2 linked regions of the Chroococcidiopsis sp. TS-821 genome follow. The protein of the gene in region 1 interacts with the protein of each later gene in a pairwise test. Links are inferred from orthologs where the notes say so. Each region holds a gene or a part of one and is shown on either strand. Other genes may lie near its edges.

What was found.
Region 2: the proteins of B1A85_RS00145 (region 1) and B1A85_RS03310 interact in binary tests that used the Escherichia coli proteins (3 or more experiments, as listed by UniProt). The link is inferred for Chroococcidiopsis sp. TS-821 from one-to-one orthologs.

What each region holds. Positions count from the first base shown.
Region 1 is NZ_MVDI01000001.1:38,736-42,055, reverse strand. What follows is about bases 176-3,169. They hold B1A85_RS00145 (penicillin-binding protein 2), read right to left. Parts: upstream 2,613-3,169; coding sequence 738-2,612; downstream 176-737. Other genes in these bases: B1A85_RS00140 (hypothetical protein), read right to left, coding at 2,843-3,169; B1A85_RS00150 (thioredoxin domain-containing protein), read right to left, coding at 176-616. In the rest of the region: more of B1A85_RS00150, read right to left, coding at 1-175; more of B1A85_RS00140, read right to left, coding at 3,170-3,320. UniProt on the Escherichia coli protein: Essential cell division protein that catalyzes cross-linking of the peptidoglycan cell wall at the division septum. Required for localization of FtsN.
Region 2 is NZ_MVDI01000001.1:687,641-690,815, forward strand. Bases 7-2,855 are described here. They hold B1A85_RS03310 (FtsW/RodA/SpoVE family cell cycle protein), read right to left. Parts: upstream 2,090-2,855; coding sequence 923-2,089; downstream 7-922. Other genes in these bases: B1A85_RS03300 (cytochrome c biogenesis protein), read right to left, coding at 7-105; B1A85_RS03305 (cytochrome c biogenesis protein CcdA), read right to left, coding at 116-856; B1A85_RS03315 (phycobilisome linker polypeptide), read right to left, coding at 2,237-2,440; apcB (allophycocyanin subunit beta), read right to left, coding at 2,750-2,855. Also shown: more of B1A85_RS03300, read right to left, coding at 1-6; more of apcB, read right to left, coding at 2,856-3,175.

The sequences.
Region 1 (3,320 bases):
AAGGAATCATGGGAAATTGCGTACCGTAATCGTGCGGTGTAATCACACCAGCGTTGGTTTCAATTCCCTTTTTGAGTAGGTCTTCGCCCGCCTGCTGCGTTTTAGGTAATACCGCACTTTGCTGAATTGCTTCTAAAATTGCGGCTTTACGCGCGAGTAAGTCTTGCTTTTCGGTGTCGTAGTAGCGGCGTATCGCTTGTAAGACTTGTAAAAATCCTGGACGTCCGTAGCGTGGTTCAACCGGGAAATAAGTCCCGCCGTAAAATGGGACGAGATCGTCAGGCGCAATAAAAACGTTCAAAGGCCAGCCGCCTTGACCTACCATCATCTGCAACGCTTGCATATAGATACTATCGAGGTCGGGGCGTTCTTCGCGGTCTACCTTGATCGGGAGAAAGTAAGCATTCATATATTCGGCGATCGCTGGGTCTGAAAATGCTTCTCCTTCCATGACCGTACACCAGTGGCAACTCGAATAGCCAATCGAGAGAAATATCGGTTTATTTTGTGCTTTTGCTGTTGCCAAGGCTTCATCACACCAAGTCCACCAATCAATTGGATTTTCTGCGTGTTTGCGCAAGTAAAGGCTTTGAGCTTGGGCAAGGCGGTTAGACATAGCGAGCTACCATATTTGCTACCTACTGCTTAGTCTAGCGGACAACATTAAAGGAGTTGGTTTTGAGTGATGCGTGATGAGTGGTGAGTTATATAAAAACCACTATTCTTCCTTTGCTCCTCTACTCCTCTGCTTGTCTGCTCTCTTGCGCAGGTATAGGTTGACTGGGGGGAATTCGTTCAATTGAAATGAGCGATTCCATGACGGATCGCACAATAGGTGCTGCGACGGTTGAGCCGTAGGCAATTCCTTTGGGTTCATCAACGATAGCTAAAACAACGTAACGAGGTGCTTCTATAGGCATCATGCCGACAAAACTTGTAATCACGGCACCGCGCCGATAGCCACGTCCGCCGATGTTTGCTTTTTGTGCTGTACCTGTTTTCCCACCAATGCGGTACCCTGGCACTTGTGAGGCTTTGCCGCTACCCTCAAGAACGACGGCTTCTAGCATTTTGACGACAGTCTGCGTTGTTTGTGGCGAAAAAATTGCTCTGGGCTGTGGCAACTTAGGCTGCCATTGCAATTGACCTTGATTATCTATTAACCCGCGTACAACATGAGGCGTGATGAGTTTGCCGCCATTCGCTAAAGCGGCATGAAGTTGCACTAGCTGAATAGGTGTTAGTGAAAATCCTTGACCAAACGAAGCGGTTGCAGGTTCAATCGGGGAAGTAACAAACTTGGCTTGATTTTTCAGTTGACCTCGAGCTTCGAAGGGGAGGTCGATACCGACAGCTTTTCCTAAGCCTAGCTTTTGCAGCCAGCTATAGAACACGTCGGGTTTGAGGCGTTGCATCACTTGTACCATGCCGACATTGCTGGAGTGTTGCAAAATTCCGGTAATTGATAGGGCAACATTACTCTCTTTCTCAGCGTTGCGAATCGACCAACCACCCACTTTAATGACTTCGGGGTCGGGGAAGACATCGTTGGGTTTAATAACTTGCTCTTCGAGTGCGATCGCGATATTTATCGGCTTAAAGGTCGAGCCTGGTTCGTAAAGATCTGCCAGTAACCAGTTTCTAAAAAACTGAGGCTCAAAGTTGAAATACTCATTGGGATTGTAAGAAGGCTCAGAAACCAAACTTAGAATAGAACCATCCTGTGCGTCCATCACAATTACGCCACCGCGCTTGGCGTTGAACTTTTGCATTTGTTCGCGCAAGGCGATGCGCGCAGCGCGTTGCAGTCGGGTATCGATCGTGAGTTGCAGTTTTGTTTCATCGCGGTGGACAAAGCCTTCAGGAACGTAAGCGCTCAATAATTCTCCATGACGAGCTTTGCGCAACCTGACTGGTTCTGCTGAGCGTTCGAGTAACTGTTGTTGACTATACTCTACCCCTGCTTGACCGCGATGGTCTCGATCGACGTAGCCAACAACGTCAGCAGCAACCGTTTCTTGAGGATACAACCGCGAGGACTCTTGAACCAAGTCTAAACCGTTTGCTTTGAGGTTTTTGAGCTTATCTGCAATTTCTTCTGATAAAGCTGACGCGACTCGAATACCTCGATTGCGATTATTGTTGTACCCATTTACGAATGAAGTAACAACGTCGATGGTCGGACGACTGATAATTTCAGCTACTTTCTGAGCAACCTCTTCAGCTTCTGCGACACTCTTAAATAACCTAGGATGTACGTACAGCGTGTACACCTGACGATCAATTGCTAACACATTATTGTTGCGGTCAACGACTTGACGGCGAGGCACAAAAGGACGTACATAGGTCGTCTGTTGCTGTTGCGCTCTTTTTAGTAAAGCTGAAGAATGCACAACTTGGAGATGATACAAGTTCCCCGCTAGCACTAAACCACCAGCCAGCAATACACCCCACACTAAAAGCAACCGAAAATACGGTACTGAAGAACGTTTTAACGGTTGACTCAGTCGTTTCTTAGTTTTTTGCCGAGTTGATTGGCGTGGTGCGTCCATAGTTGTGACTCTACGACGCTTGCGGTCAAAGCTAGAGCCAGGAGGAACTGAAGTAGGCATAGGGCAAGTTTTAAGTTGTTAACTATACTCAAGTCGAAAAGACGAGGGTAAGCAGAATCAATGATACAGAACTTACGCAGTTTGTAAAAAATTGATCGCACTAGCATAGCGCTAGTGCTGCGTTAAATGTTATCCGCATATGTCCGATCGCTAAGGAAGCGAGTTTTCACGTAAGTTCTAAATTGAGACAAACATTCTTGATGTACTGTGCACTCGTCGTTTACCTGTGCTTAATAACCTATAGGAGCTGAAGTATGAGGACTTTTACGAGTCGTCACTGAAGTTGCAGATACAATTGTTTCTGCGGAGCGTGCGGGGCGTTGGGGTGCTGATTTCAAGAAAATCGCCTGCGTGGGATCGGCAGGAAGTAAACCTGTTTCAGGTTGCTCAGCTTGCTGCGCCATTTTATTTTTCAACACTTCAATTGCTGTTGTGAACTGCCGTTCTTGACGTTGTAAATTTTCTCGCTTTTGGTATGATTGATACCATTTTCGCTGTGAATAAATTGTTCCGCTATAGAGTGCGAGTACTGTCGCGAGCAAGAAAAAAAGCACTACAGTAGAACTGCGTTGCAAAATGCTGAGGCGAATTAACCAGTGAGGTTTTCTGGCACTGGGTAAAATCGGCACGCTTTGATGGCGAATTGTCGTTTTTTGGGAGAAGTTTTCTGTAGGTCGCACTCGGCGATGAGAATCGCTTGTATGTGCA
Region 2 (3,175 bases), 650 kb from region 1 along the record:
CAAAACAATTGCCAAGCGCAAGTCTGTTAGTACAGGTAAAAACTCACGTCGAAAAAAGCGTCGCAGTGATGACCACAAATTTAAATTGGCAGAATTTGAAGACATTGACTTAAATTTAAATACTTCCTACCGGAATGCGCGACAACAGTGAAAAGACGCCAAAACCAACAAGTAATGCTCCACTGACTGGCGTAATCCAGCCTGACCAGCGGCGCAACTCTAACAGTTTTTTGATTGCGACTGTAAAAGTTCCTGCCAAAATTAACGGCACCACATAGCCGACGGTATACGCAAGAAGTAGAGTTGCACCAAGAATCAGATCTTGCGTTGTCGCAACCCAAGCAAGTAACGTTGCCAGGACAGGTGTACTACAAGGCGAAGCAACAACACCGAACGTCAAACCAATCAGATAGGAGCGTATTCCTTGGGGCAAATCTTGCGAAATCCATTCTAAACCACCAAATGATGGTAACTGTAGGGGTAGTGCTTCCAGTAGGTTTAACCCCATCAAAATCGCCACAATACTAACGACAAGGGGTAGCCCGATGCCTACTTGTCCGTAAATTTGTCCTAAGAATGCTGCGATGATTCCTAAAGTTGCTAAAGTAGTTGCCAAACCTAATGCAAACCAAGTAGACATCTGCATCGCGTGCCAGCGGCTTTCGGCTTCATAACCGCCAATATAGCCGACTGTAATCGGCAGCATCGAAAGCATACACGGTGTCAAGCTAGTCAACAAACCAGCCATAAAAATCACACCAATACTCAACCAGCCAAGATGCGTTAACTGGTCAGAGACGAGGGTATTCGCAAATTGTTCTAATTCGTACAACCGAGCTTGCCAAAGTTCGAGCATGGAGCAGATACATTAAAAGGCTGATTCTGCTTCAATCTTAACTTACGTGATGCCTGACTAAAGCTTTTAGCGCGCTTGGCGCTGGTTACGTTCAGGCAAAGCAACAATATTAGCATCTGCGTTTTCTCTAGCAACACGGATCAATAATCCAGCGATCGCCAAGCTGGAAATAACTGAATTACTACCATAGCTAATAAAGGGAAGTGGTAAACCGGTTGTAGGTAAAACTCCAGTAGCAACTCCAATATTCAGCATTGATTGTCCTACTAAAAAAATCATTGCACCAACTGCAACTAATCTGTGGACTGGATGCCAAGCTTTGAGCGCCACAATTAATGCAATTGTTGCGTACATAACTAGCAAAAGCAACAACAAGATACTACCAACAAACCCAAATTCTTCAGCAAAAACTGCGAAAATAAAATCAGTATCTTGAATTGGCAAATAATGTAATTTTTGTTGCGATAGTCCAAATCCTGCTCCCCACGTTCCGCCTGAACCTACTGCCAGTAAACTTTGAATCAACTGGTAACCAGTGTCTGCTGGATCGCTCCATGGGTTTTGAAAAGACGTAATTCGCTTAAGTTGATAGGGATTCTTACTAATACTGACAACTGCCGCTAATATCCCTAATAAAGCTGTTCCTACTAAAGGGAGATAGGGTAAACCGGCTGCGAGTGCTATTAGCCACAATGCCATGCCACAGAGCGCGGTTGTACTTAAGTTAGGTTGGAGAAGAATTCCGACTAAAATCAGTGCAAACACTGCTAACCAAAACAAGCGCGCTTGCCAGCTAATTTTATCCCATTGCCCGAAAAGACGAGCGCTTTGCAAAATCAAGAAAGGCTTGATTAACTCAGATGGTTGAATCAGAATTCCGCCAATTGACAACCAGCGCTTAACGTTTAAAATTTCTTCTCCGATAAACAGCGTTAAAAAAATTAATCCTAAAAGAAGCAATACACTCCAAGGCGTAATACTAAGTACAAAGCGTAGAGATGTATGAACAAGAACGTTAAATACAACTAAACCAATAGCCACTCCTATCAATTGGCGCTTGACAAAATAAAGCCCGTCGTTCTGATCTACAGCGGCAACGGGGTACGATGCAGAAAATAAAATGACTAGCCCGACGAACAACCACAGGAACGTTAACCAACGCAATAGGCGAGCTTCGTTAGCCCATCCAGCTACAGATTTGTCAAAGAAAGGAATGAATTGACGGATCTGCACGGCAGTGAATTTGAGGTTATGACATTAGGAGTATAGCGGCTATTGTGGTTATGCGATCGCCTTGGCTTTAAGAATTATGAATTATCTTCCAATAAAAAAGGAGAGACCCACAAGACCTCTCGCTTAAATCTAAAAATATAAAAGCAATTACAGCAAGCCTGTATTAACTCCTGGCTTTCCTGTTGCTAGTTCTACCTTAACAATCTTGCCACCCATTTTCATAATTCTTTGCTGTTCGCGAAACCAGTTATCGTAAGGAACGAGCTTGGTAAAATAGGTGTTTTGTAATTCCCGCTGTGTTCTAATCCGAGTTTGACTGGGAACACACGCAGTGACCTTAAACATCCGCATTGGTTGAGTTTCTCCTTGATTATTGAATTTGGAAAATTTTTGATTTCAAGCGATTCGAGGGCAACAAACTACCACTGCTACCCTATTTTCCCATGTATTTACGCAATTTTTTAATAATCGAACAATTTTCAGTTAATTGCTCAAAGGCTGGAAGTCAAGCGTCAATACCAAACCTTTAGCACTTATTGCTGCTTTTTAAAGCTTTGAATAAGCGATAAAACAGTCTTAGCACTCACGATCAACTTCCAGACCTCAATTTAAGGAGAAGTACCTTAAAGCTCTAGCTGCTACGCTTATGCGCGCGAGTCATTAGCTTAAGCCAGAACAGATGTAGTCGAAGTAAACACCCATTTCTTTACCGGCATCAGGACCAACTAAGCTAGCAGTGACTTCTTTCATTGCTTGAATAGCTTGTACTGTTGCTCCGATAGGAACGCCTAACGAGTTGTAGGTTTCTTTTAGACCATTGAGTACGCGCTCGTCAAGAATCGAAGGATCGCCAGCAAGCATTGCGTAGGTAGCGTAGCGCAGGTAGTAGTCGAGGTCGCGGATGCAAGCAGCATAGCGACGCGTTGTATACATATTGCCGCCTGGGCGAGTGATATCAGAGTAAAGTAATGATTTTGCTACTGCTTCTTTAACAATTGCTGCCGCATTAGCGCTAATAGTGGTAGCAGCACGTACGCGGAGTTCGCCAGTTTGGAAATAGCCTTTTAGCTTCTCCATTGCCGAGTT